Regions from separate parts of the Evansella sp. AB-rgal1 genome, predicted to be linked through region 1. Evidence: riboswitches for the same ligand, from Rfam matches in the RefSeq annotation. Region 1 holds a riboswitch; the other holds the start of a gene.
The links. Region 1 has a riboswitch for cyclic di-GMP ahead of ACERII_RS18795 (anti-repressor SinI family protein). Riboswitches for the same ligand answer to the same signal wherever they lie in the genome.
Positions count from the first base shown of each region.

Region 2: another riboswitch for cyclic di-GMP. It lies ahead of ACERII_RS24270 (EAL domain-containing protein); the one in region 1 lies ahead of ACERII_RS18795 (anti-repressor SinI family protein).

Region 1 is NZ_JBGUAU010000025.1:6,083-27,200, forward strand. It holds gene ACERII_RS18735 (RNA degradosome polyphosphate kinase) at 1-1,243, opposite strand, end outside; gene ACERII_RS18740 (Ppx/GppA phosphatase family protein) at 1,312-2,841, opposite strand; gene ACERII_RS18745 (metal ABC transporter ATP-binding protein) at 3,134-3,958, shown strand; gene ACERII_RS18750 (metal ABC transporter permease) at 3,951-4,778, shown strand; gene ACERII_RS18755 (metal ABC transporter permease) at 4,794-5,639, shown strand; gene ACERII_RS18760 (Fur family transcriptional regulator) at 5,654-6,067, shown strand; gene ACERII_RS18765 (5' nucleotidase, NT5C type) at 6,313-6,885, opposite strand; gene ACERII_RS18770 (hypothetical protein) at 6,989-7,402, shown strand; gene ispG (flavodoxin-dependent (E)-4-hydroxy-3-methylbut-2-enyl-diphosphate synthase) at 7,498-8,595, opposite strand; gene ACERII_RS18780 (hypothetical protein) at 8,693-9,043, opposite strand; gene ACERII_RS18785 (DUF1002 domain-containing protein) at 9,196-9,735, shown strand; gene ACERII_RS18790 (NfeD family protein) at 9,834-10,463, shown strand; cyclic di-GMP riboswitch class I at 10,954-11,053, shown strand; gene ACERII_RS18795 (anti-repressor SinI family protein) at 11,085-11,219, shown strand; gene ACERII_RS18800 (helix-turn-helix domain-containing protein) at 11,592-11,819, opposite strand; gene ACERII_RS18805 (helix-turn-helix domain-containing protein) at 12,158-12,490, opposite strand; gene ACERII_RS18810 (DUF1189 domain-containing protein) at 12,821-13,600, opposite strand; gene ACERII_RS18815 (Na/Pi cotransporter family protein) at 13,858-15,489, shown strand; tRNA gene ACERII_RS18820 (tRNA-Met) at 15,866-15,942, shown strand; tRNA gene ACERII_RS18825 (tRNA-Ile) at 15,957-16,033, shown strand; tRNA gene ACERII_RS18830 (tRNA-Ser) at 16,046-16,138, shown strand; gene ACERII_RS18835 (iron-sulfur cluster biosynthesis family protein) at 16,256-16,588, shown strand; gene ACERII_RS18840 (superoxide dismutase) at 16,784-17,389, shown strand; gene ACERII_RS18845 (MFS transporter) at 17,504-18,742, shown strand; RNA gene ssrS (6S RNA) at 18,863-19,048, shown strand; gene ACERII_RS18855 (peptidoglycan D,D-transpeptidase FtsI family protein) at 19,099-21,118, shown strand, end outside.
Region 2 is NZ_JBGUAU010000046.1:19,015-28,024, forward strand. It holds gene ACERII_RS24260 (hypothetical protein) at 1-588, opposite strand, end outside; gene ACERII_RS24265 (hypothetical protein) at 945-1,724, opposite strand; gene ACERII_RS24270 (EAL domain-containing protein) at 1,929-2,660, opposite strand; cyclic di-GMP riboswitch class I at 2,740-2,822, opposite strand; gene ACERII_RS24275 (acyltransferase family protein) at 3,175-5,196, opposite strand; gene ACERII_RS24280 (S-layer homology domain-containing protein) at 6,903-9,010, shown strand, end outside.

The DNA.
Region 1 (21,118 bases):
CTAGTACTGTTACTTGTTTTCCATTTTCAGCAGCGTTTGCTAATGCTTTAATAATAGGTGACTCCCCACTAACGCGATAGAGGGTCTGTTTAATTGCCAATACATTAGGATCTTCTGATGCTTTCATTAACATATCAACGATCGGCTGAAAAGATTCATAAGGATGATGTAGAAATATATCCTTTTTTAAAATTGCTTGAAATATATCTTCTTCTCCAATCAAGTCCTGGGGAAGTTGCGAGATATAAGGTGGATGAATAAAGTCTTCATATTTATTTTTTAACTTATTATAAAACGTAGTTAAAATTGTATAATCAATTAGTCCGTTTACATAATACAAATCGTTCTTATCTAGTTCTAATACATGCATGAGGTAAGTAAGAATTTGCTCATTCATGTTGTTTCTCTTCATTTCGAGGCGAACAGCAGCACCCCATTTTCGTTTTTTTAATTCTTTTTCAATAACCTTTAGTAAATCTCTTGCACCTTCCTCGTGTATGGTTAAATCAGCGTTTCTAGTTATTCTAAATGGTGCCACCGAGAGTACGGTATTACCTTGAAAAAGTCGTTGAATAAAATGACTGATAACTTCTTCTAACATGATGAAACATTGATCCTTTGGATGAACCGATGGGAGAGTAAGTAACCGGTCAAGAACAGAGGGCACCTGAACGATAGCTAACCTTTTATCACCATCTATTAACTCTTGATTATTCTGACCTTCTAACAGTACTCCTAAGTTTAAACTTTTATTTAAGAGCATGGGAAAAGGTTGATATGCATCAATGGCCATCGGTGTTAGAACAGGTAATATGTAATTATCAAAATGTTTGCTTAAGAAGGCATAATGATCATGAGTTACTTCATCCATGGATAATATCTCTATGCCTTCATTTCCAAGGTGCGGTTTTATGGAATCAGTAAATAATTCATCTTGCAGTTTAACTAAATGGTGATTATATTCACTGATTTTTTTTAATTGTTCCCTTGGTGTTAACCCTGATTTATTATCAGGTTGATGAAAACCAGCTTTTACTTGATCTTTCAATCCACCAACTCGTACCATGAAGAATTCATCTAAATTAGAACTAAATATAGAAGTAAATTTGAGTCTTTCTAAGATAGGATTTTTATCATCAATCGCTTCTTGAAGTACGCGTTTATTAAAGGCCAGCCAACTGAGTTCACGATTATTGAAATTTGTTGCTTTATCAAGTAATTTGTTTTTAACTTCTTCTATCATGGTATCCTCCGTAAACATAAGTCTCTAAAAAAAGGTTGGTGAAATTGTCTAAAGAGATAAGTTTACCCTTATACAGGTATAAATGTGAGTTCAAATTGTATACCTAAAGCTTTTTCTAAGTGTCGTTTATTTTTATTTGCTTGGAACTCCTCAAAATAAACATCATCAGAGTGTGTTAATTCTATGATGCATTTCTCTGTATTCAGTTTCTTTACTCTTAATGATTCGATTACATTCCTATTAGTATAATTAAGTGCATAACAGAGTTTTAATATAGCACCTAAAACTTCAAACTTATTTCTATCTTCATCGGAAATAAGTTGTTGAAAAGGCGATAAATATTGCTTTAATTGTGATTTTGATTTAAAGGAAGCAATACATGCAATCGCGAGCCTTTCTTTGTGGTTTAATCCGTCTATAGTTTGGTTTGTGAGTAAATAAAACGTGTGCTGACTTTTAGACTCTGGATGGATAGCTCCTCCAATGAAATAGATACGTGCACTCCATTGTAGAAGCTTTATATCTCTATCTTTTAATGAAAAATCGATATTGTTTATCAATTCTTTAGCTAGGAATGTGGCAAGGATCGCAATTTTCTTTTGGAAATTTAGATCTAACGAATAGTCTTGACTAAGCTGGTAAAAGCTCTCTTCCGCTACATTTGGGTAGTGACGAATTCCGATGGGTTTTAAATATAACTCAGAAAATAATCCGTCACGAAGCCCTTTATTACTCACGATAAAGGAAGAAGCACTCGCTATATTCAAGAGTTCCTCTATCGCGATTGCAGCAGGAATAATGATATCGGCTCGATCTTTTGATAAACCTTCTAATTGCTGCCTTTCTTTTAAAGACATAGTAATAAGGCTTCGATTGACAAAGTGAATATCAGTTTTTTCCATTTCGTATTGGTGAAGCCCCGATAAAGGGTATAATTGTTGTCGTTGATGTATGGACGCTATATTTCTTGCACTACCACCTATTCCTATTACTGGTAGTCCTCTATTTTTCGTCCACGAGAGTGTTTCATATTCCTTTCTGACATACTCCCTTAGTGTGTTAAGTTCCTCTCGTGTTGGAGGGTCATTATGTATAAACTTTTTTAATGTAATAGCGCCAAAGGGAAAACTGTGATAAGAAAATAACTCTCTATTTTCAAACAACGTAACTTCTGTACTCCCACCACCAATATCTATCGTTATTCCATTAATAATATCTGTTGAATTAGTAACAGCTAAATATCCATAATAGGCTTCTTCTTTGTCAGAAAGCACTTGAATTTGGAATGCATCTTGTTCACGAATGGCCTGTAAAATTTCATCCTGATTATTTGCATTACGAATTGCTGCTGTCGCTACACCCCGAACTATTGATAATTCATAATTAGAGGCAACAATAGAGAAACGCTCTAACGTATGTAAAATTGTTTCTATTCCTTCACTTGTCATATTTCCTTTTTCATCTATATAAGAACTTAATCTGGCTACGACTTTTAAATTTTGAATTTGCTTTATGCATCCCACTTCATTAATATCATAAATTACAAATCGTATAGAGTTAGATCCCATATCGATAATTCCTATTTGCTGTGGTTTCATGATTACACACCCTTTTTCGCTTTTATGGTCCATTTTCGTATTAAAAATATCCGATTCATCAGAGAAGATTATATAGAAGGATCGTATGTTATTGGGAATATCTATACAGACCTACTATTTAATAGGACTGTTATATTCTAACCACACATGCAGTAACCATATTCTATAAATAGCCTAACATATCCTGCATAAACCCTTTAGTTTACAAAATTGTACGGTTCATGTATACTACGATGTGATATTAAATCGTAATCGTTCTTATGTTGTTTTTTATTGTGGAAAGGGTGTCTTGATGAATAACAAAAATAAATATGCCATCGAGGTGGAACTTGTCTCTTTCTCTTATGGTCAACGTAATGTATTGGAAGATATACAATTAAAAATTCCACAAGGTTCGTTTCTAGGGTTAATGGGTCCAAACGGATCGGGTAAATCAACCCTAATTAAATGCATCCTCGGTTTACATAAGCCAAATAAAGGTACGATAAAATTGTTTGGTGAAGATGTGAATAAATTTGATCGTTGGAGTGAAGTGGGCTTTGTTTCACAAAAAGCAAATAGCTTTAATAGTGGTTTTCCCGCAACTGTATTTGAGGTTGTTTCGATGGGCCTTTTCGGAAAAATTGGCCTTTTTCGTTTTTTAACAAGAAAACATAAAGATAAAGTAATTGATGCTATTCGACAAGTAGGTATGGAAGACTACCTTAGACAAAATATTGGAGAGTTATCAGGCGGTCAACAGCAACGAGTATTTATTGCAAGAGCTTTGGTTAGTGACCCTAAATTACTCATATTAGATGAACCTACTGTTGGTGTTGATGCAAAGTCAGTTCAAAATTTCTATACTATGTTAAAAAAACTCAATGTAGAAAGAAACATGACCTTAGTTCTCGTTACTCACGATATAGGTGCTATGACAGAATATATAACGGACGTAGCTTGTTTGAATAAATGTCTTCATTTCCATGGTGGTACTAAAGAATTTGAAGAAAAACAGGATGATATGATTTCCTCGATGTATGGTCATGATGTAAGAATAATTACTCATAACCATGATCATGACCACGATCACGCTCATGACCATGATAATTTAAAAGGGAGTACTCACCATGATTAGCGTATTTTTTGAATACTCTTTTCTAACGTATTCTTTATATACAGCGATAATGGTAGGTTTGATTGCGCCGTTACTAGGTGTTTTTCTTGTTGTAAGAAGACTTTCTCTTATCTCCGATGCATTGTCTCATATTACTTTATCAGGAATAGCATTTAGTCTCTTATTAGGTAAACATTTTATCTTATTTGCTAACCTCAATCCAATCTATATGGGTATGATATTTTCTGTTGGTGGTGCAATATTTATAGAACGCTTAAGAAATGTATATCGTTATTATAAAGAACTAGCCATTCCAATTATACTTTCTGCAGGAATTGGAATTGGTGTTGTGTTTATTTCTCTTGCAGATGGATTTAATACGGATTTATTTAGCTATTTATTCGGAAGTGTTGTTGTAATTCGCTACTCCGATTTTCAGTTAATTTCTGTTATTACGATTCTTGTCCTTATATTATTTTTTCTTTTTTATAAAGAATGGTTTTACCTAAGTTTTGATGAAGATCAAGCTACCGTTTCTGGAATTCCAAAGAAGATATTACATTTTATTTTTATTGTTATGGTAGCATTAGTTATTGCTGCATCAATGAGAATCGTTGGTATTTTGTTAGTATCATCTTTAATGACATTACCTGTTGCTGCTGCGATGAGATGGGCTAAAGGATTCAAACAAATGTTCTTTTATGCAATCATTTTTGGAGAATTATCAGTGATTATCGGATTAGTAAGCTCATTTCATTTAGATTTATTTCCAGGGGGTACAATTGTTTTACTGAATGTACTAATATTACTATTTTCTATATTATTAACAAATAAGAGATAATGATCGGGTGAGAGTATGGAGTTACTGCAGCAATTAACATTTCTAGAAAGAGGTATAATAGCAGGATTAATAATTGGATGTATATGTCCGTTAATTGGGGCCTTTTTATTAGTGCGAAGAATTACAATAATCTCAGAGGCTTTATCGCATATTACGTTAACAGGCATTACTGCTGGTATGTTTTTAAGTCAATCAATAGCATTATTTTCTTTTTTGAATCCTTTGTATGCTGGTCTGTTTTTCTCTTTAATTGGTTCTTTGTTAGTGGAAAAGTTAAGACAAATATATAAACATTTTCAGGAATTAGCTATTCCGATTATTCTATCTTCAGGAATAGGTCTCAGTGCAATTCTAATGAGTTTAACCTCAGGTAGTTATAATCAATGGTATAATTATCTTTTTGGGAGTATCATTACTGTTTCTTTATCTGACTTACTGTTTATTATCATTACAGGACTTATTGCTTTATTAATGATTGGTGGATTTTATAAGGAGTTATTATCTATATCCTTTGATCAGGAATTTGCGAAAGTTACCGGGGTGTCGGTGACGCGTTTTAATTTCTTTTTCTCTTTGTTAATAGCAATTGTTATTTCTATGTCCATGAAAGTTGTTGGTATATTATTAGTAGGAGCAATGGTTACTCTGCCGGTAGCGGCTAGTATTCAATTAGCAAAGAGTTTTAAACAAGTCATTTTTTTAGGAATTCTCTTTGGTGAATTAGCAATGATTATAGGGATAATTCTCTCGTATTATTTGGATATTGCAACTGGTGGTATGATTGTTGTAACGGGTGTTTTTATACTACTTATTACAAGTGGGATAAAAAAGATAACGGCATCTTTAAGGAGTAAGATATAAATGGAGGAGATTAAATGCGCTTAGAGGAAGCAATGCAGATCTTAAAGGAGAAAGGATATAAACATACGGACAAACGTGAAGATATGCTTTCTCTTTTTTCAACAGAGGATAGATATTTAGCGGCAAAAGATGTATTAGAGAATATGCAAGATAAATATACAGGGTTAAGTTTTGATACCATATACCGAAATCTATCTTTGTTTGCAGAACTTGGTATTTTGGAAACAACAGAACTTGATGGAGAAAAGAAGTTTAGGTTTACATGCTCGACAGAAAGTCATCATCATCATTTGATATGTTTAGACTGTGGAATTACACAACATATCCATGCATGTCCTATGGATACATTTATAGAAAGAGATCCTGGATTTAAAATCGTGGGTCACAAGTTTGAAGTGTATGGATATTGTGAAAAATGTCATACATAGAAAATATAAAAGGGTGTTAGAAAAGGTGTTTTACACTTTTTCTTCCCCCTTTTTATTTTGGACTTAGAAAGTTGTCTAGCTCCATCCGCTATCTGCTGTCAAAAATAACCTTCCAGTTAGAAAAGTAGAAAGCACTTTTCAACTGAAAGAACAATTTTCTTCGCAGATATGCAAGCGGATTAAGCTTTTCGTTCGTCCAGAACATTTGCATTTCGGTCCTGAGAGGGCGCCTTGCGCTTTTTTTATTACTTTTCATTAAAGATGTTTTCTGTTATTGCTTTTGCTTCTTTCCAGTTGTATGCTCGATAGACAAGTTTATGGACTGGGTCACGATTATATGGAGTGTCTAATAAAATAACAGGGATGTCACATTCTTCCGCTATATCGCATGCATTATCATGCTTATCTTCGAAGAATACCTCAATGTTATGTTCTTTGACAGCTTCTAATTTATGATGTTTTCCTAAAAGCTCTATGTGGTCATAAGGCAATTGTAATTTTAGAAACCATTCGATTGTAAGATTATGAACATGTTTTGGTCGAGCACTGATGTAATAAAGTTCGTGATCTTTTTTCCAATTTGTTAGAATGCTTTTAGCATCAATAGCAAGCTCAGCATTTTTATATATTGTGGGTTCATGTTCTTTCATCCAGTTCCAAAAGTCTTCTTTTGTAATGTTTAATATAGTGGAAAGCTCATATTGTGTAAGGTCGTTAAGCGTTAAATTTTGGTTGAAGTGATTGTTTAAATATGGAATAAATGTTCCAGGGTCTGTTACAGTACCATCTATATCAATTCCCAGTCGTCGTTTTCTCATGAAAGTCACCTTCTTTGTTTCGATTTGAAATCTTTGTCATCGATAATCTGATTTCACCTTGGCATACTAATTGTACACGCAATGGCAAAGGAGGGAAATAGGAATGTCCCAATTTGATAACAATAAATACCCAAGGGATTTTCATGTTGTGAAAGACGAACATGATAATGAAACAAGAATTGAACCGGAAAGAAACGACGATGATTATCGTGAAGAAACTGCTGCAGAGTATGCCCCACCTGCAGGTTTAATGGGGCGAAGAGAAGTGATCGACGATGATGTAGAAGATACTCGTGACGCTGATACGGAGGCGACAGGAGGAAGAGGTATTGCAACCTTTGCGTTAGCATTATCCATTGTCTCGTTGTTGTTTTTACCTGTGCTATTTGGCGCAGCAGGGCTTATTCTTGGTTTTATGGCTGTTAACCGCGATCAAAAGGGTCTTGGTTATACTGCAATAGTGATTAGCGCATTCTCCATTATCATGAGTGTATTTTTTGCACCGTTCGTCACCTAACTAAAATGCCGTGCGTGTAAAGAGGTGCAGAAAAAGTCACATCATAAAAAATGGTGTAAAGAAAAGAAGGTGTCTAAAGGCACCTTCTTTTTACATTACATATTAAGCTTTTGTTTTTCTTCGTGTTCTTTCGCAAGCTTATCAATTTCTTTCTTTAATTCTTCCACCATATCTGCCTCGGGTACTTTCCTTATTACTTTCCCTTTACGGAATAATAAGCCTTCTCCTCGTGCTCCAGCAATACCGATGTCAGCTTCTTTGGCTTCCCCAGGGCCATTTACAGCACAACCTAAAACAGAAATTTTGAGCGGAGCGTTAATTTTTTGAATATATTCTTCCACTTCATTAGCAATACTGATTAAATCAATCTCGATTCTACCACAAGTAGGGCATGAAATAAGGGTTGCAGCATTGGCAGCAAGACCGAATGATTTAAGTAATTCTTTAGCAACCTTAATTTCTTCTACAGGATCCGCACTAAGTGAGATACGAACGGTACTACCTATTCCTTGGTTTAATAATATTCCTAACCCAGCGGAACTTTTTATCGTTCCAGAAAACAAGGTTCCGGATTCAGTAATTCCTAAATGTAATGGATAATCAAATGTTTTAGCAGCTAATTCATAAGCAGCTATTGCTAGTCGTACATCTGATGCTTTCATAGATACTATAATGTCATAAAAGTCTAGCTCTTCTAGAATTTTGATATGATGTAGGGCGCTTTCTAGCATCCCCTCAGCTGTTGGGTAACCGTATTTGTCTAATATTTTCTTTTCTAATGAACCAGCGTTAACTCCTATACGTATAGGAATTCCTTTTGCTTTTGCAGCATTTACGACAGCTTCTACTTTTTCTCTTCTACCTATATTACCAGGATTAATTCTAATTTTATCGATTCCACCTTCAATCGCTTTTAGAGCAAGTCGATAGTCAAAGTGTATATCAGCTACTAATGGAATGTTAATTTGTTTCTTAATTTGAGGAATAGCTTCAGCAGCTCTCATATCAGGACAAGCAACCCGTACTACTTGACACCCAGCTTCTTCAAGTCTCTTTATCTCAGCTACTGTCGCTTCTACATCATGAGTTTTCGTCATCGTCATGCTTTGAATGACAACTTCATCACTTCCACCTATTGTTATAGGACCTACTTTTACTGGTCTTGTATTTTTTCTATGAATAATTTGGGTCACACTGTATCGCCCCTTTATGTGATAAAATCGTTATTTTAAGTTTGGATATCCTTGTTCATTGTAACAACGACTTTACTGTTGTGGCAAGAGCTAAGAATTATTCGTTATCATAAAGTGGAAAACGATACGTATGTCCAATAATAATTTCATGTGCCTTTACGTTAGGATTTAAAGCCTCAAAATCATCTACAACTTTTGGCGGTGCAAAACGTAAGCCTTGTTTCTCATGAAGAGCTTGCACTATTCCATAAACTGTATGCCCTGCTTCCACAATGACTTCCTGATAGGGTATGCTCATAGCTTCATTTGAGCCAGTTTCTAAACCGTTACTTTCAACGTTGTTATCCTCTGTATATTGAAGGGATTGAGGAATAGTTCCCTCTGTTAGGTCATAATAAGCGCTAATACCCAAAAAGATAATAAAACTAAGAATAAGAATAGGGCGCATATACTCTCCATCTCCTTTTAATTTACGTTTATAAAATAATATGCTTGTCCAATAAATATATTCCATAAAAATAATAAATTCGTTAGAAAGGCTTATGTTTAAAATGGATGGAAAGTGTAAAGAAAAGATAGTAATGAGGAGTGTGACTAAAAATGACATTAAAAAGTAATTTTTATAAAATGGATAAGATAAGATTCATTTCTTTTGGATACCTAATCTTCGCAATTTTTTTCTTCTTTAGTAATTCTCAGATGGATGTAGGAGCGGCGAAAAATATCGAGTCTAGAACGACATACGAAAATCAAATTTCTAATTTAGAAGAAATAATAAATTCTTCAGAAATAAGTGGAAAATTAGAGGTAGATGACCTTACTGAATTATTATCGGATATAAGTGATACTATTTCTAAAGAGGAGATAGATCCAAAAGAAGAGTTGAAAAATATAATCGAACAAAAAACAAGGGAGTTAGGTTTGTCTACAACAGACGAAGATGTCAATGATTTAGAATCTATCATATCAGGATTAGAGAATATGGATATAGATTGGGGAGAGTTTAGATCACATATAGAGGAAATTCATGATAATGTAAATGAATTTATTTCTAGTGATGAAGGGCAAAACTTTATCCATTCTATTCTAGATGTTCTGGTTGCATTTATTGAATTATTGAGAAATTTATTAACACCGTAAAAAAATGAAACTTTTTATAACTGTAAACGTACATATTCATAACAGGAAAAATTTGATATTATATTAGTAATATTAATTACTTGGAGGGGGGAATAATAATGGAAATATTGGAAAATGCCTCCATTGGCTTTTTAGTTGTTTTTATTGCAACTTTATTTATTTTTGGAGAAATTATGGTTAGGGTAAAGGGTTTATTTGGAATTTTAGGTGTAGTAATTATGGCGATGTACTTTTCCTACCATTTAACCGCAACTGCTAGTTTATGGGTTGTTTTACTTTATGCCGTTGGTTTGATTTTAATAATATTTGACGGGAAAGTAACAACAGATGGTACGATCGCTATTGTAGGAATGCTGTTAATGGTGTTAGGATTAGCTTTACCAGCTCCAAGTATTACCTATGGAGTATTAGTAGGAATGGCTTTAGTAATAGCTGCACCTGCTTCGTACTTATTTACTAAAGTCTTCACTCCACGAAATATGTGGTCAAAAATGACGTTGAAAGAAAAACTAACTAGTGAGCTTGGCTATAATTCAATGAACGTTGAGTATAAAGAGCTGATTGGAAAAACAGGAATGACAAAAACACCTTTTAGGCCCACAGGTACAGTAGAAGTGGATGGTAAATTATATAGTGCAACAACTGATAATTTGTGGTTAGAAGCAAATAAAAAAGTAAAAATAATTTCTGTTGACGGTACGAGGATTGTCGTAGTTCCTGAGTCATAACAATAGAGAAACGTTCGATTTCGAACGTTTTTTTATTGTTAAGCAGGAAACTATACTTTTATGACCTGTGGATAACTAGTTGTGTCATGGAAAGATTTTACTTGTAATGAACGCTAGTTCCAACAGGAAGGGAGTGGGCAGAAGCGAATGGAATTCAAAGCAACAAAGATAGTATTACATAGTTATTCTGATACGAATATTTTCAAGTTAGGCATTACTATGTAAAATAATATGAAATGTAGGCTTGTAGGGTGAAGGACTATCGAAATTTGACGGGAAACAGTAATTAATCAAACAATAATAATCAAGATCTAACTAACATCAAATGAGAAAACAAAAAATAATGTCGTTTTTAATCGTAAAAAAATGAAAAAATGGGTAAATGTACTTATTTTTATTAGTTTGACAAGATTCCACAAATCATATGTAAATTTCCGTATATAATGTAAATTAATAATATTAGTATTAACCATTTTATGACACATCCTCTTCTAGATAATGGCAAATTTATTGAAAAATAAAGACGCAAAACCACAGGTCTAAGGACTAAAGTGCGTAAGTAAGAAGTCTATGGTGGCTGGGTTGCCTAGTAAGGAACGTGTAGAAGGGGGCTGGAAGAGGATGGGTAGACAGCTGGAAAAGGTACTGGATGAGGAATGGGTAATGTTGGTGAAGGAAGCCATTCGTTTAGGTCTTAGTTCGACAGAAATTCGTGAGTTTTTACATAACAAAAAGGCAGCTAAAAACATTGGTTAAGTAAAAAACACTTTTAACATTACTTGTTAAAGGTGTTTTTTACATTAGTATTAAAGTTAAGGCTGTGTTAAAGGATAATGTTGATATATCTATACAATGTTGATTTTTACGGAAGGTGCGAGACTCCTGTGTGAAAAGCGGAAAAGGCGAGACCCCGCAGGGAGGTAACGACCGAGGAGGCTTGCGGTTCGCCCTAGGAAAGCGAGCAACCTGTAGTAAAATCAACATCTAAGTTTAACAGAGCCAAAGTTAAAAAGCGTAAGTTATGACTAGTAACCTTGTAATAATAAGCAATATGTATGGATGCTTAATTTGGCGCATGTAGATAAAAGGATATAAAAATTCACACATAGAATTATACGATTTTTGATCTTACTGATAATCCTCTATAGAGGATGATTTTTCATCAAAAGAGGATAGAATTGTTATTGGTAAATTTAATGAATGAAAGATTCTTTTAATAACATCTATCGATGGGTTTTTTTTCATTCCACGTTCAATATAACTTAAATAAGATTTTGAAACTCCTGTCATTCTTGATAACTCCGATAATGAAATTCCTTTTTCTTTTCTCCGTCTTCGAATAATATCTCCAATCATCACACGCCTCCTTCCATATCTTTATATTACACCCTTGTTCATTATATCGCACATTAAGTATTTTATAAAGAATGAAAAAAAAAGAAATCATGAGTAAATACGATATAATGGATGTTTTTTGTTCATTAAATAGAAAAAATGAACAAAAATAAGATTTTTTTATAATACTTCTAATATGGAACTGGTGAAAGAAACTGGAAAAAATGCTTATGTTATAAAAGACGTGAGTTTTTAGAGGTTAGTTAATAAGAGGTTAGGGAGTGTTATGATTATTCAAATAAGAGATGGTGGCATTAATCAAGTAAGAAAAATAAAAAGACCTCAGCTTGAGAGATCTTTTATTTTTGCTTTAGTTTCCATTTGTTATATTCTAGAAAATCACGAAATTCTTCTTTAGATACTCCTGAATCCATTGCTTCTTGTACGAGAACTTTCCACTCAGTATCAAGATCTTCTGTTAAAGAGGTATCAGTTACATTATCTTTTATTAAATGATCAATAGATATATTTAAAACAACTGCGACCTTTTCTAAGAATTGTACAGAAGGGTTTGTTTGAATATTCCTTTCTAGTGCACTTAAATAGGATTTGGCTACTCCAGCTCTTTCGGCTAATTCAGTTAATGTCATACCAGATTCTTTACGATATTTTTTTACTCGTTCTCCTATCATTATCTCTTCTCCTTTAACGGTTTCACTTTGTATTGTAACATACCCTATATGCATTCTATATTATATTTCTTATATTCGTACTATGTAAGGTAAGAATGTCCGTTGTATATCTAATTTTAGAAAAATGTATATATATATAAATATAGCACATTTTTGTTCAGTAAATAGCACAAATCTTAGTAAAGAGGAAAATAATTAGTTTTTCTTTTATTCATTGCATTGAAAACAAATACATGTGCTCTCCAGAAGCTACTATGCACATTGCTTGGAGAGCGCGTAAAGATTACAGTTAATAAGTTGCCAGTCAGTTTTTTAATACATTTTTATACATTAGTTAGAATCCATTGATGACGAACGAGCTGGTATTCCTTTAAATACGTTAAATAAAATAACAAAAGCAATTCCCCAGTAAATGGTGAATGCAATAGGGATTTGTAGATATAATATGTCGAAAATAGCGAATAAAATCGTCGGCAAAGTAACAATATAGGCAGATAAAGTCCAATTTTGTTTATAGCTTAAATTTGTTTTCCTCTTTTTATTCAAAATAATAGCTAAAACAGAAAGAGCGAAAATACCAACGAATTTGGAAGCAGTTAAATACAAGTACATAAAGACGGATAAAAGACCAATAAGGAGTGGAAGAATACCACTGACGCTATCAACTAAAGATACTAGTTCAGATTTAGTGAAGTTCAGACCAAACTCCTGATAATGAAAAGATTCTTGTATTCCACCAGAAATGAAAATAGCTTCTCGTTCCAAGATTGCAAAAGCAGATTCATACTCGCTAATGTCGTTTGCAGTGACATTACCAGAAGGGTCGAATATAATAACATCCTCATCTTCATTAATAATGATGGGGTCACTATTTTCTGCATGAAGTACACCATTGACAATCTCAAAATCAGGGAATGTTTCTGTAAGATGAAATTCCGTTTTTACGAAAAATGAGTTTATCCCAGAACCTAACATAAAGGAAGGTGGAATTGAAACAATAAGCATGAGAGTGAATACATAAAGAATTGTTTTGCCAATCTTTTGGTACCTAAAAGTAGATATCGTAGAGGGCGAGTACAAGCTTTTTAGTAATTGTTGAAATATGTTCATATTATTGGCTCCTTTGAATTTATCCTTCAATATATATGATGAGGAAAAGCTTTATGTCTAAGATAACATATTTTTTATGATCTTTTTAACAAAATATATTAAATAACTATTTGATTTTTTGTCGAAAACATGTAGGATTATGAATGTTAAATAAAAAACTTAACAAAATCTTTACAATTCATTAACAAACAATTAACATTCGAGATTTAGTATTGGGTAAGTGACGAACTAACATGAATAATGTTGAAAACAAGGGGATGAGTTTTTTGGAATTGAGAGATATTCTATTTATGTTTTTTGGTGGATTAGCAATATTTTTATTTGGAATTAAATATATGGGGGATGGTCTTCAAAAAACAGCTGGAGACAGACTTCGTGAAATATTAGATAAATTTACAAGTAATCCTGTTATGGGTGTATTAGCAGGTATTATTGTAACAGTTCTCTTGCAAACATCTACAGGTACAACGGTTTTAGCAATTGGACTTGTTAATGCTGGTTTTATGACATTACGTCAATCAATCGGTGTAATTATGGGAGCAAATATTGGAACGACGATCACAGCATTTATCATCGGTCTTAAAATTTCAGACTATGCTTTACCAATTATTGCGGTGGGAACATTTCTTATCTTCTTTATAAAAAACAAAAGAGCCAATAACATTGGACAAGTTTTCTTCGGGTTTGGTGCATTGTTTTACGGACTTAGTTTGATGGGGAACGGGCTTAAGCCATTGAGGGAGTTAGAGGTGTTTGCAGAACTAACCGTTTCAATGAGTGAAAATCCATTCTTAGGGGTATTAATTGGTACCATTTTTACTGTTGCTGTTCAAAGCTCATCAGCTTCTATAGGTCTTTTACAGCAACTGTATTCACAAGAGGCAATGGAATTAAGTGCTGCACTTCCAGTTCTTTTTGGTGACAATATTGGTACAACCATTACAGCAGTTTTAGCTGCGTTAGGTGCATCCATTGCTGCAAAACGAGCTGCATTAACACATGTTATCTTTAACGTAATTGGAACAATCATTGTTCTAATAATATTGGATTTGTATATTCCTTTTATCGCTTGGTTAGAAAAGATTTGGAATTTAAATCCGGAAATGACTATTGCTGTTGCTCATGGGATTTTTAACTTCTCTAATGTCTTGATTCAACTACCTTTTATTGGATTGCTAGCCCTAATTGTTACAAAAATCATACCTGGAAACGAGACAGTCATAGAATATAAAGCACAGCACTTAGATCCAGCACTTATTCAACAATCATCAGCAATTGCGTTGGGACAAGCAAAGAAAGAAACATTACGAATGGCTGAGCTTTCTGAACAAGGACTTGTAGAAACATCTAAATTTGTTAAAAATAAACAAAAACGACACGCTGAATTAACATACCAATTTGAAGATGCAATAAATAATTTAGATAGAAAAATTACAGATTATCTTATAAAAATTTCTGCTAATTCGTTATCGGCACATGATTCTGCAACACACTCTATGCTAATGGATACTGTTCGTGATATTGAGCGTGTAGGAGATCATATGGAGAACATCATTGAGCTAGCAGAATATCAGATTACAAACAAAGTGAAAGTATCAGGACTAGCATTAGATGACTTAAATGAAATGTTTGATTTAACGATTGATGCTTTAAGACAAGCAATTCGAGCTTTAGAGAATAACGATATAGGAGAAGCGAGAGCTGTGATTTTAAAAGAAGAGAAGATTGATAAAATGGAGCGACAATTACGTAAGAAACACATTATTCGTTTGAATGAAGGGAAATGTGAAGCATCTGCAGGTATCATTTTTGTAGATATGATTAGTAATTTAGAACGTATTGGAGATCATGCGTTAAATATTGCAGAAGCGGTAATTGGAGAAGAATAGAAATGGTAGAGGCTGGGGCCATAACGAAAGTGTAAATCTGAGAACACGAACGATAGGTATCCTTAGTGGAGGAAATATACGATGACTCCGGCGGGATCAAAAGGCAAGGGTGAGACCCCAGGAGTGCTTCAGCACTCGACGGCTCACCAGCCGCCCGCGGAACGCGAAGTATATTTCCTTAGAGAATACTATACGCAAGTATCATTTCGTTCGGATTTCTCAGCGATGGAAACACTTTTGTCTCAGCCTCTTTCTTATTTATTATGTTCATATATAAAATCATAAAAATATTGTATATTTTTCTAGTTACTATATTGACTTATTTTAATAATACATGCTATTATAGTCTTTGTCGCTGATTAATTTAGATATATATGGCGGTGTAGCTCAGCTGGCTAGAGCGTACGGTTCATACCCGTGAGGTCGGGGGTTCGATCCCCTCCGCCGCTACCATATAATACCATGTTGGACCCTTAGCTCAGTTGGTTAGAGCAACCGGCTCATAACCGGTTGGTCGTAGGTTCGAGTCCTACAGGGTCCACCAAACTCAATACGCGGAGGAATACCCAAGTCCGGCTGAAGGGATCGGTCTTGAAAACCGACAGGGGTGTTAAAGCCCGCGGGGGTTCGAATCCCTCTTCCTCCGCCATATTCCGTACATAACGATCTATGTGTTTGTTCTTTACAAGCATATAGATCGTTTTTTTATTTCATCTTATTTATAATAATGGTAATACCCTTTGAAAGACCAGAAAGGAAGAGTTGTATGTATATTGAAATAACAGAAAAAGCATATACTATGTTGCTAAAACAAAGTAGTACGTTAAAAAGGAATAACTTAGCACTAATGTACGATTATGATGGATGTGGATGTGTTGTAAGTGGAGTGATTCATTTGGTTGAGATAATCGAACCAACGGAGAGATTTGTTCAAGGGACCACAAATATTGATACAATACCAATTTGGTATGAAAAACAATATGAATGGGTTTATGATGAGAGAATGGTTGTTGATTTTGTGGACGCAAGTAATAGCTACCGTTTAAAGAGTGACAACCAAATCTTCAATTCAAGAATGAAATTTATTACTAAAATCTAAAAGTACTATATTTTTTATTTGATTTTTGAGGTTTATTATTTGAAACCGAAGGGTAATTCTGATAATGTAAATCTTGAAAAGATTACTACTTTTAGCAATATGTTTAAGGTAGTTTCCAAATGGATGGTAATAGCGCTCAATCAAGCGCTTATATCATATATTTACATATTTAACTATTACAAGGAGGAGATACAAATGGCTTTTACACTACCAGAACTACCATATGCACACAACGCACTTGAACCACACATTGATGAAACAACTATGAAAATTCATCACGGGAAACATCACAACACATATGTAACAAAACTAAATGATGCACTTGAAGGAACAGACTTCCAAGGGAAAAGTTTAGAAGAATTACTAACGAACCTTGATGCACTTCCAGAAAGCATACGAGGAGCAGTTCGTAATAACGGTGGCGGGCATTATAACCACACGTTATTCTGGGAAATCATGGTTCCAAACGGTGGGGGAGCTCCTACTGGTGAATTAGCTAGTGCTATTGATGAAGCATTTGGAAGCTTTGATAAATTCAAAGAGGAATTCAAAAATGCTGCATTAACTCGTTTTGGATCTGGTTGGTCTTGGCTTGTAGTAGATAGTGGCAAGCTATCAGTAACAAGCACACCAAACCAAGACACACCTATTATGGAAGGAAAGACTGCTATCCTAGGTGTTGATGTGTGGGAGCATGCTTACTACTTAAAGTATCAAAACTTACGCCCTGATTATGTTGACGCATTCTTTAATGTTGTAAATTGGGACGAAGTAGCGAAGCGTTTTGCAGCAGCAAAATAAGAAAGATTACTGGCTATCCATTGGGTGGCCAGTTTTTTTATAGTACAGCCCGGTGAATATCCTTTTGTTAATGGCGCACAATAAGTTGTGTCACTGCAAAAGGAGAGTCTGCTAATGAAGAAGTGGGTTCAAAAAATGGTTGGTGATATTGAGTTAAACAAGGATCTAAATGTCCTCCTTATAATTGGGGGCTTGTATGCACTCAGTATTGCCTTATCAAACACTTTCGTAAATGTATACTTATGGAAACAGTCTGGTGAGTTTATTGATTTAGCTCATTACAATTTATCGGTAGTTGTAATGCAGCCAATAACCTTTCTTTTAGCTGGTAGATGGGCAAAGAAGATTGATCGGGTAATCGTTCTTAGATTGGGCGTTACTTTCTTATCAATCTTTTTCTTTACTGTCTTATTTTTGGGGGAAAATGCAGGGGATTTTCTCATTTTGTTAGGAGGTTTATTAGGAATTGGTGCCGGTTTTTATTGGCTTTCGTTTAATGTATTAACGTTTGAAATTACGGAACCTGAAACTCGGGATTTCTTTAATGGATTCTTAGGGTTACTCAATTCATTCGCTGGAATGATTGGTCCAATAAGTGCGGGATTTCTTATTACAAATATGGAAAAGCTAATAGGCTATCGTGTAATATTCGCTATTTCCTTAGGATTATTTGTAACAGCTGTTATTTTGAGTTTCTTTTTGAACAGACGGTCTGCGAAAGGGCAATACCACCTAATAGATGTTTTTAAGGTAAGGAAAGATAACTTGAATTGGAAAAGAATCACGAGAGCTAACTTTTTCCAAGGACTTCGTGAAGGAAGCTTTGTTTTTGTTATTGTTGTATGGGTTTATGTATCCACAGGCAGCGAGCTTGCAATAGGTACGTACGGACTAATAGCATCTGCTGTATCCTTCGTTTGTTATTACTTTGTAGGCAGGTTTATAAAACCTCAATATCGAAAAAGATCGATCCTTGTTGCAGGATTAATTCTATATGCAGCAATTTTTATTATCGTGTTCGATGTTACCTTTACGAAGTTGATTCTGTACGGAATAACTATCTCCATTGCTTATCCTCTATTACTTGTTCCATATGCTTCCCTATCTTATGACGTTATAGGTAGTGCATGGAAAGCTGCAGAAATGAGAGTAGAATATATTGTAATAAGAGAACTTTTTATTAATAGTGGTCGAATCACCTCAATCTTAACGCTAATAGCATTCATTTCCTTCCTAGGTGAGGATAAAGGGATCCCAATTGCTTTAGCGATATTAGGGTTAGGACATACTATCATTTACTGGTGTATTCGTAAGATTGACTTATCTACAATTAGACATCGGGAAAATGTCTAATAAATTTAATGGTATTGGCGTAAAAATTTTCTGTCATCACTTAGCACTCACAGACTTTTTCTAGAACTTTCATTGAAAATATGTTCGATTATGATATAATACTAGTAAATTTAAGAAATGAATCGCCTGCGGTGTTGGTGAACTTCGAGTTTAAGTCGAACCGAACACCAATTCACTCGGGAGCTTTATATAAGAGTATGTACATCATGCCTTTATGTAAGGAAGATGAAAATACTTTTGCGAGCACCCACCTGCTTTTAGGCGGGTTCGTGAAATCTGGAAGATAACCGCATCTGCGGGCAAACATGTTAGACACCTTAGTGAGAGGTGTCTATTCTTATGAAAGGAACAGTGCGATGTCTGAAAAAAAAATGAAACGTAATCATTTACCCATCCGTCTAAACATATTGTTTTTTCTTGTGTTTTTACTTTTTTCTGCATTAATTTTACGTCTAGGGATTGTTCAAATAGTCCAAGGAGAAGAGTTTCAAGAACAGTTAGATCGAACAATAAACTTTAGTATTCCAATTGAAGCGCCAAGAGGACTTATGTATGATCGATTTGGGAATATACTAGTAGATAATGAACTTTTATTTACTGTAACTTATACGAATAGAAATACTCCTCAAAATGAGATGATAGAAACTGCTGAAAAATTAAATAAGTATATTACAATTGAAGAGCCTAGGTATAGTGTAGATCGTGATCGAAAAGAATATTGGGGCATAATGAATAGTGAAGATTTTGTTGCGAAGCTAACTTTAGAAGAAGCGAATGAATTAGAATTGAATGATCGTGATGTTCACCAAAAACGTATTGATAGAATAACTGAGAGAGAATTAAAAGAATTTTTTACACAAGAAGTAGAAGAAGTGTTTCTATTGTGGAGAGAATTTAATCTTGGTTACAATAACTTGCCACATAAGGTGAAGGTTGGAATAACATACGAAGAAGCAGCACAGATAATGGAAAATCTGGAGAACTTACCTGGTGTTGAGATTATAGATGATTCAAAACGTGTGTATGTATATGATGAAACGTTAAGAAATGTGTTCGGAAGTGTAGGGTCGATACCTCGAGACGATATCGATCACTTCTTAGCAAATGGATATGAAAGAAATGAAGAAGTAGGTACCAGTTATATAGAAAGACAGTATGAAGCTGTTCTAACGGGTAGAAAAGGTCGACAAGAAAACGCGGTGGATAGTAGAGGGAACTTGTTAAGAAACCCCGAAATTCATGAAGGTAGTCGCGGGAATGATCTTGTACTTACATTTGATATGGAACTACAACAGCGCATAGAGCAAATAGTCAAAGAAGAGGTAAGTAAAGTTGAATCTAGATACATTGCAGACCCAAACGCTTATGTTGTTATGATGGAACCACACACTGGAGAGGTTTTATCATTAGTAGGTTACCTAGATCAGGAGAATCGACAAACGAAAAATGATTTCGAGGGCACATTTACAAAAGCATTCGAACCAGGGTCAACGATTAAAGGTGCAACTGTTTTAGCCGGTCTTGATACAGGCGTAGTAACAGCTAATACAAGGATTTTTGATAGACCTATTACCAATATACCTAATACACCTATGATTCGTTCCCATCGACCTTTAGGTTATGTAGATGCATTATCTGCTTTAGAGCAATCTTCGAATATTTATATGGTAGAAGTGGCTATGCGGTTAATAAATTACATTCCAGGTGTCTCAGGTAGAAATTGGGGCAACTTTCAAGCTGGTTACGAAACTTTACGCTCCTATTACCATCAATTTGGACTAGGAGTAAATACAGGCATTGATCTTCCAAATGAATCGAGTGGTCTTGGTGGTGAATCGTCTGTTGCAGGGCTTCTTTTGATGTTATCTTATGGACAATATGATACGTATACACCACTTCAATTGGCACAGTATGTTTCGACGATAGCCAACGATGGTTATCGTATTGCTCCTCGTGTAGTGAAAGAAATAAGAGAACCGTTACCGGATAAACGTGAACTAGGTCCTATATCTCAGCAAATGGTGCCGGAAATTTTAAATAAGGTAGACGTTGATGAAAGTCATATGAATACAATACGTAATGGTTTTCATAGAGTTGTTTACGGAAATCGTGGCACTGGTAGAGCTTTGCAAGCATCTTATAATCCCGCTGGAAAAACGGGAACTGCGCAGGTTAGAGTTAATCGACGAGATGCTCACAATCAAACGTTTGTAGGTTATGCTCCTTATGATAACCCAGAAGTGGCTTTTTCCGTAGTCGTTCACGGTATGCATGTAGATGAGGGGGGAGTCTCACTGGCTATCTCTAAAAGAGTTCTGGATGCTTACTTTGAATTGAAAGAAAAACGTCGTGGTCCATTAAAACCTGGCGAGGAAT
Region 2 (9,010 bases), on a different contig from region 1:
GGTTGCATCCATCCCACTTGTTACTTCCTTGCCAATTTCGGTGGACTCTTCTGCGTTTTCCAGTTCCTCTAACATGAGCTCTTCTTTCTCTACAGGAGGAAACTTTGTTTGCCGTTTTTTGGAGAAGGCAAGGTGATGCAAAGCGTTCCACGCCACAGGATAATTCTGCTTTAGTAATAGAAATTGGTTATTCTCTCTTACTAAGAGATGGTGAGAAGCGACACCGAGATCCATGTTTCGAAAATATTGGATCGCTTCTCCTGTGAAGAGGGGTATATGTTTGTCCTCAATCACGTCCTGAGGATAGCTTGCATACGTTTCTAGAAGGCTGTTTCGGATACATAATACCACCAAACAACGAATCTCTATGGGCGCGTAAGGTTTGTAGTACATCGCCTCTTCTGTTACAGGGAGAAATAATGTATCCCTTACTTCTTGTTCGTTCCATAAAGAGATCGCATCTACCAACCTAAGGTGTACATCATGTACAATTGTTTCTATGTCGGAGGTATCCTCAAGAAAAGGTGTTAACTGGGGTGTTAATATGTTTTGTATATACTCATCCACGCATGATATTGTGTCTTTCATTTTTTCACCTCTATGTTAGTGTCTTTTCGTAGTGTTTGGATTATACATGAAAAAAGAGGTATTACATTATGTTAAATGAGGGTATTTTTTGCGTCCAAAAAAAGTGTTGTGCACATATAATTTGCTGAAACCGCACATATAATTACGAAATCCGCACATATATTCCGTGAACCTGCACATATATTCACGCAACCCGCACATATATTCCACAAACCCGCACATATATCAAAAAGAAAAAAGCAAATTAGCTTTAAATCAATTTTAAGTTGCGTAGAATTTATAAATGTTACGTAGAACTCAACTGATATCCAATAAAAAAAGGATGGATCCCTAATTCTCCATCCTCAACTTGAATATTAATTCAACACAACAATCTTTCTCGCTGTTCCCTGGGCTGGGTAGGAATGAAGAACAGCTCCTGTGTGCCAAGCTTCCACAGACATGCCATCTTCAAACACATCGAAGTCCAACGCTTCTCCACCTTGATTCACAATTTCCGAATACTCATCAAAGCTAAACCAAATTTCGTTTTCTATTAAGATTCGTTCAAGCTCGTGATCGATTTTCACGATGGCACCAACGATATCAGGTTCTTCTCCGAGATCTTGAATCTCAATGGTGAGCATCTCCGGATCAATGAGCTCTTCGATTTCCTCCACTTTGTCCTGGGAAGAACTAGGGAGAGTAATGAATAACTTATTTTTCATCACATCAATCCAAGAGGAGTAAATATTCGCTTCCTTATACAAATTGTGTTCATTTAGAAGTTCTTGAGCACCCTCTAATTCCTCATGGGTAAACTGTACTCCTGCAAAATCAAGCTCATAAGCTACTTCCCAATGAGCCTCTATGAACTCTTTTATTTCATCCGTTCCATCAACCAAGTTAATCACAAGCCTATTACCATCCAAATAAAAATCTCCGTGTGCAATGTCATGTTTCGTTAAAAAGGGTCGTAAATCCTCTACGTCACGAATGGCATCAAAATCTGCATCTGCATCAGAAGCCCCACTATCAGGCGCCCGATCCCCTGAACGACCCGCATCTCCCGTAGGTTCGTCCATATCACCAGTACCACATCCTGCTAGGAAAACAAAAGTCACTAAACTAAACATAGCAATTTTCCAATATTTCATTTCATATCACCTCGTAATAAATTGTGTAAGTTAGTTGTGAAACGATAGAAAGCTAGGAAAAGTTTCACCTTTCTTTACAAAAAAATACCCTTACCTAAATGGTAAGAGCAGAACTTATGGAAGACTTGTTTCGTATGTAGTAAACTATTTTATCATCGTAAGACAGAAATATACACCATCCTACTTGCTTCATAAATATTGTTTTTATCTATAGGAAACTACCTCACTAAGGTGCAAAGGTTTACATAATCCAAAGCCTTGTCCAAAGGTAACTCCAAGATCTAATGCTATTTCTTTTTCTAACTCGTTTTCAATTCCTTCTACAATGATAGGAGTGTAAATGTCGTCTGCATAGTGAATGAGATGCTTCAATAATAGTTGCTTCTTTTTGGATATATGCAAGTCCCTCATTAAAAACTTATCTAGTTTGATGTATGCAACGTCCAAGTTCATCAGTGACTCTAGGTTTGAATAACCTTTTCCTACATCGTCAATAGCAATCTTGACATCGAGCTTATTCAGTTGTTCTATCTCATTTTGAAGTACCTGGTAATCAACAGTCAGCTGTGATTCAGACACTTCTAGTATAATTTCTTGACTTTTCAGTGTACCATCACTGATAATCTTTGTTAGAAAAGGAAGAAAGTTTTGATTAATAATTGTCGATGGGTAGACATTTAAAAACAAAATTCCATTTCTTTTCGTTTTGCCTGCTGATTTGTAGGCAACGATGGCTTTATGGATGGACCGCATATCCAATTCATAGAGCCTTTTCTCGTTCACTGCTTCCTGAAAAACATCCATTGGATTCTCATACATGTCTGTCCGCAATAGAGCCTCATAACCAAGAACTTTATTTTCCCTTAAGTGGTAGATAGGTTGGAAGCAGTGGGTGAATTGCTCTTGCTTTAAGAATTGATAAAACTTTGCATTCAAAACTTCGCACTCCTTATCTCGTGATGTAATAAAAAATGCACACCCAAAAAACAGGGCATGCATAGGCACTCTCCGGTTTTTCGGTAACTTGGCAGCCGTAGTTCTCACTTTAGGCCCATAGCTTTGCGTCCATATGTTTCCATATGTTTGCCGTTGTCGAAACCAAATATGAATAATTATTTATATTATAATTCAATAGTTACAAAAGTCCAATACTTTCGACAATTTTCGCCAAGTGTATAGGTGAACAAGGGGGAAAAGTACTATTTAGTTACCTGAAGTACAATTTGATAGAACATGTCTCTTCCTATTATTCTAGTAATAAGAGCATAATTATATGTAGTAGCGTGTGTTGATTGTTTGACTGAGTAAAAAAAGAGAGTGCTACCAATTAAAATGGTGACACTCATTTTTGGATTAGGTATGTTTACCTTCCATATAGGATGAAATTGTAGGAAACGAAGGATTTCGCTATCAATGACTTGACGATAAGCCACGTTTTTTCAAATATAATTTATGAATCGCCCTGTTGATCTACTTGTTCAAGAGCTTTTACAATATGATCTTTCAGAGGATCTGCAAGAGTTGATACATATAATGTACTTAAATGATATCTGTCGCGATAAACTAATACATTACCAATAACTGCGTGACACAATTCATCATCGCATAGGTAATCAGTTAAATCTGCGAAATACACATTGCTTGGCAAGCCTTCTGTATTTTCCCATGGTGGATTCTCTGATAAAACATTTTCCCTTGGAACAGCACAATCTTCCGCACCATTTACTTCTACACACTTTGGAATATCTTCCGGCATGGATGGATTGTCTCGGATCCCAAAGATAGTAGAAATTCCAACAAATTTTTCCCACATCTCGATGTATCCGTCAGGTATTGTGGCACCACTACTTACATTAGCTGTTGTAAAAATTAAATCTGGTGGGTTTTCTAATAAAGGTTCAACAACGTGTTCATTCCATTCAACACAAGAATCCCTTAGCAATCCATCAAAATCCTGAGTCGAGAATCTACAAGCATTCTTATTATATACATCAATCTGTAAGTTCAATTCCTCCGCAAATTCTTCTAATGCAGTAAACCAATGCCCAGTACGAGAGCCACCTACAAGACCGATAACAAAATCTGGATTGTTTGTTTCACCGTAAGAACATACTTTTACGCCTGGATCATCCATGCGAACAAAACAACCATCGTCATGATACGTAGGCATGGAACTGTTTGCATCAAGAGGTGTACCGATTGGTTGTACATCTTCTGCCGCAACTACATTTTTAAAAAGCACGTGAGCACCAGGGTAATCTTCAATGACAGCTTGTTGTCTAAATGCTTCTTCCACCTGTTCCAAATGTAAATCCCAATAGCTGTTTGCGGCTAAAACTGGAAGGAGAAATAGTAGTAAAACGAAAGCTATTTTCCTTTTTGATTGTTTTAATGACAATCCTCTAATCGGAGATTCCACTAATTTCGTCGATAGAATAGACAAGAGGAATGTAAGGCTAAGTATAGCCATCCCCCACAGTATGGTAACGGAATCTGTTCCGAAGTAGGCATAATAAAAGATTAAAAGTGGCCAATGCCATAAATAAAATCCATAAGAAATACTTCCGAAAAACATCAGAGGTTTTGAGCCCAAAAGTTTTTCGACCCCAAATTTAGTTCCGTTCTCTGACGCGATAATAATGAGTACAACACCAGATATCGGTAATAATGCTGCGTATCCTGGGAATACGTTTGACACAGGTAATAAAATACCTGTAAAAGCAATAATACTTAAGCCTGCCCAACCAATGATGGTACTTGCCATTTTGTTGAGAGATAAATAGGGAAGTAGTAATGCTAAAATTCCCCCTAAACTAAATTCCCACACACGAGCAAAGGTGTCAAAATAAGCCCAAGGTTGATTTTGAGAAGTAATAAAAATAGAATAGGTTAGCGATGTAATAAAAATAGTAATTAAAACGAATAATAGAGTTTTGCGAAGGGGCGTTTTAAACACTTTTTTTGCAAAAACAAACGCTATGAAAATGATAAGTGGCCAAGTTAAGTAAAATTGACCTTGAATAGACAATGCCCAAAAATGTTGTAATGGACTTGCTGCATTATTTTGAGCTAAGTAATCTACAGCGTTAGTAGCTAACAGCCAGTTTTGAAAATAAAAAGCTGATGCATAAATTTCCGACATAATTTGTTTCCACTGAACTTGTGGTAAAAGAAGAAAAGATAATATAGTAGAAAAAAGAAGAACAATAAGTGCAAGAGGGAGTAACCTTTTTCCTAAATTTAAAAGATATTCAGAAAGGTGAATTGTTCCATCTCTCTCCATTCTAGAAAGTAAAGACGTTGTTATTAAATATCCAGATACAATGAAAAACACGTCCACTCCACCAGAAACAGAGCCTAACCATATATGGTAGATTGCAACCAATAATGCAGCAACAGCCCGGACACCTTCTAACTCGGGGCGAAACTTCTTTTCAGATCTTCGTAAGTCACCTGTATTTACTAGAGTCATTTCCGTTCTCTCCATCTCATTGTGAATTCTATGAATAAAAAGGAAGCACGATGTCCATTTTAAACTAAGATACTACCTGCATCAACGAGTAATTCTCATTTACAGTTGGGGGGCATTATAAAGGTGGTGTATTTTTGGATACAGTACTCGATAACTCAACTCAAAACTATCAATAGGCATCTATATTGTTAAAACTTATAATCTTTATTTATCATTCGTGGTTTGGATAATTTCAAAAGATAGAGATAGAAATAAGATATTTTACGTTAAAATTCGTAAAAACTTTCAAACAAACCCATTTTGTACTATTAGTTTTCATAATATTGTAACAAATAATATAAAATGGAGTTTAGGTTCTTAAATCGCCTTCCATAAGCGGATGTTGATTAATACAGTCATGTTATTTTTGGTATATTAAGGAAGATATCGAGGGAGCTACAAGAAAAAGTCCGTATATCTAGTGATTCTGTAATGATATCTAACAAAATTATTACAATAATTTAACATATTGGAATGAATTAGGGATTTCAAATAAAAATTTGATGTGATACAATACGTCTATGGTTGTGGAAAGACGATGAAATGGGTAATTAGGAAGCTTTCTCGTTCTGTTTCCGCCAAAGTTTTTTTGTTAAGTCTGTTAGGGAACTGTTGGTATTTCAATAATAATGAGTGATCAATAGAAGACAGGTGTTTAAGCCTAAGCCCGCAAACTTGTTTCTGCACCTTTCTTCTAAAGAAACAGCATTAGAAAGAGATTCCTAGTATTCCGTAACAACTTACTCAAAACAGCTTCGGTTGTGACAATGGGGAAGTGGATTAATGTCACAATTACATCATAGACTTAGCATAAAAGATAAGTTTGGTATTATTCATTCATTAATATCAACTAGCTCGGTTCTTCTTTCATCTAACCTTTCTACAAATGGAATCTATTACCTTTATATAACGTTATAAAGGTAATAGGTACCACAATATGATATCGGATGAGTAAAATGAACGTTAATATAAATCTCTACATAAGGAAGAGTCCTAATTTATTAGGGCTCTTTTGTTTGCTGTTAATAATAATAGAAGTTTAGTAAGGCGTTGGCGTTATTTAAGAGAGTATGATTATTTTTACCGATAGAATCTATTGAAATTGTCTGTTATTAAAAAAACTACTAAATATAATACTTCGAAACTTTCCCCCATAGCGAATGACCAAATTTTATAAAAGTAAAATAAATAGGCATATTTCCAAAGAGCTAAGAATAAAATCATTTTTGTATGGTTATTATTTATTCGACAAAATAAAAGGAGGAATCTAGAAATTAATGCGAATAAAAAATATGAAAAATAACAATAAAAAGAGTTTATTAAGTATGTAAATACAAACAATTTCTTATTGAATCTAAAGAAAAAACATAATTTTTCAGTTTATTTTAATATTTTACTATGAAATTTTTGTTTGATATTGTAAAATAATAGACAGTATTTCCCTATAAGATTAGCATAATCTATTTTTTCTTATAAATATAGAGAAGTAATATAATTCCCAAAATTTGTTGACAAAACATTATGGGGAAATTATACTAATCTTGCGGGTAATATAAAAGGGCTTAGCTAGTTTGTGAGACTATCAACCTAACAATAGTAGGTTGTAACTATCATAGCTAGAGAGACTTAGTACAATTATGTACATAATAAAAGGAGGAAATAGTTACATGGCTTATCAACCAAAGTCTTATCGTAAGTTTTTAGCAACAGGTGTTGCGGTAGCTGTAGCAGCTACAACAGTAGCACCAGCTGCATTAGCAGCAGAACAAGTAAGTTTTACTGACACGGATAGTGTTAAAGAGTGGGCTGGAGACGCTATCGATTATTTAGTAGGAAAAGGTGCGATCAATGGTCGTGGGAATGGAATTTATGATCCTCAAACAGCGATCACTCGTGCTGAAGCTGCAAAAGTATTAGCTCTTTCTCTAGGTTTAAATGTAGATGAAGATGCAAAAACGGAATTAACTGATGCTACTAATCACTGGGCTTCTAGCTTTATTGCTGCAATCCAAGATCAGAAGCCAGGTGTAATCAATGGATTTACTGATGGAACTTTCCGTCCAGACCAAACAATTACACGTGAACAATTATCAAAAATGATTGTTGAAGCATATGGATTAACTAAAGATGAGACTGCAATTGTTTCATTCTCAGATGTTTCTGGTTGGGCTCAAGAATATGTTTACACACTTGCTAGTTTAGGTGTAGTTAACGGATATTCTAATGGAACTTTCCGTCCTGGAAATGATGTAACTCGTGCTGAAGCAGCAGTATTTGTTCACAGAACTGAAGTTGAAGAAGTGCGTTTAGAGGTTGAAACTTCTGAGCCTGTAGTAACTAGCGTTAGTGCGGTTAATGCAAAAGAACTACAAATTAAATTTAATCAACCAATTGATAAAGATTCTGTAATTGTTAATGCTGGTACTGATAATACTTTAAAAAGTGCGGTATCTGTTGTTGCTGCAAATAGCAATGCTGAAGCAATTACATCTTCAAACTTAAATGGAAGTTTAAGTTCGGATGGTAAAACTCTAACTATCACTAATATTAGTGCTAGTGAATACTTCAATGGTGACTACACAGTTACAGTTGATGGAGCGAAAGCTTTCAATGGAGTAACTGTTAAAGAATATATCGCTAGACTATCAGTAAACGATACTGTTGCTCCTACAGTAACAAATGTAGAGTATGATGCTGTTAGTGATCAAGTGAAAGTTACTTTATCTGAAGCAATAAAAGCAAATCCAACTGTTTTAAGAGTTAATGGTACACCTGTTAGTTTTACAAATGCAAATACTGCACCTGTAACTGAACTAACGTTTGCTAGACCAGCTTCTTCATCTACTGGATCTAGTGCATCAATCTATATTGCTGGCGCTGAAGATTTCAACGGGAATGTTTTAGCAGCTTTCAATGGTTCAGTTACATTCACTAGAGATGCTTCTGCTCTTGGGGTTAAATCATTTACACAGTATGATTCTAATACATTAAGAGTTGAATTTAACAAGAAGTTAGGTAGCAAAAGTGGATCAACTACTATAGCTGATTTAAATGCGACTTTAACTGTTTTAAAAGATGCTGCTCCGTTCACGGACTATAGTATAGAAGCTGCTCCTGGAGATACAACTGGAACTAAATTTGATATTAAATTTAATTCTAATACACTATACGGTACTGGAAATAACAAAGATTTAACATTATTATTAGCTAGTAATGGATTAGTAGATTTATTTGGTAACAATAACCCTGCTTCTACATCTACTTATAAAATGGTAAAAGATACTGTAGCTCCTACTGTTGCTGGTACATCAGTTTCTTCAGACAAAAAGACTATTACCGTTACTTTTAGTGAAGGTGTAACTCTTGAAGATGCTAACAAGTTTATCGTTCGACGCGATGGGATTGCTACTACTGGATTAACTTTTACAGAGGATGCAGATGATAATAAAAAAATTAACATTACAAAAAGTGACAATACTGCTTTTGTAGCTGGTAATTATTCAATTCGTATTGAAGCGTCTGCTGTTGCTGATCTAGTAGAACGTAATAAAAATACACTAGCTACTACAACTGCTACAGTGTCAGCAGGATCATCGACAACAACTGACTTAGTGGCTACTGTATCTAGTGTTGTAACTGAAGCAAACACATTTGAAGTTTCTTTTTCAGATAATGGTTCTCTAAAAGAAGTAACAACTGCAACTGCTTTAAATGCTTCAAATTATAGATTAGATGGTCAAGCACTTCCAGCTAACACAGATATATACTTTAAAGA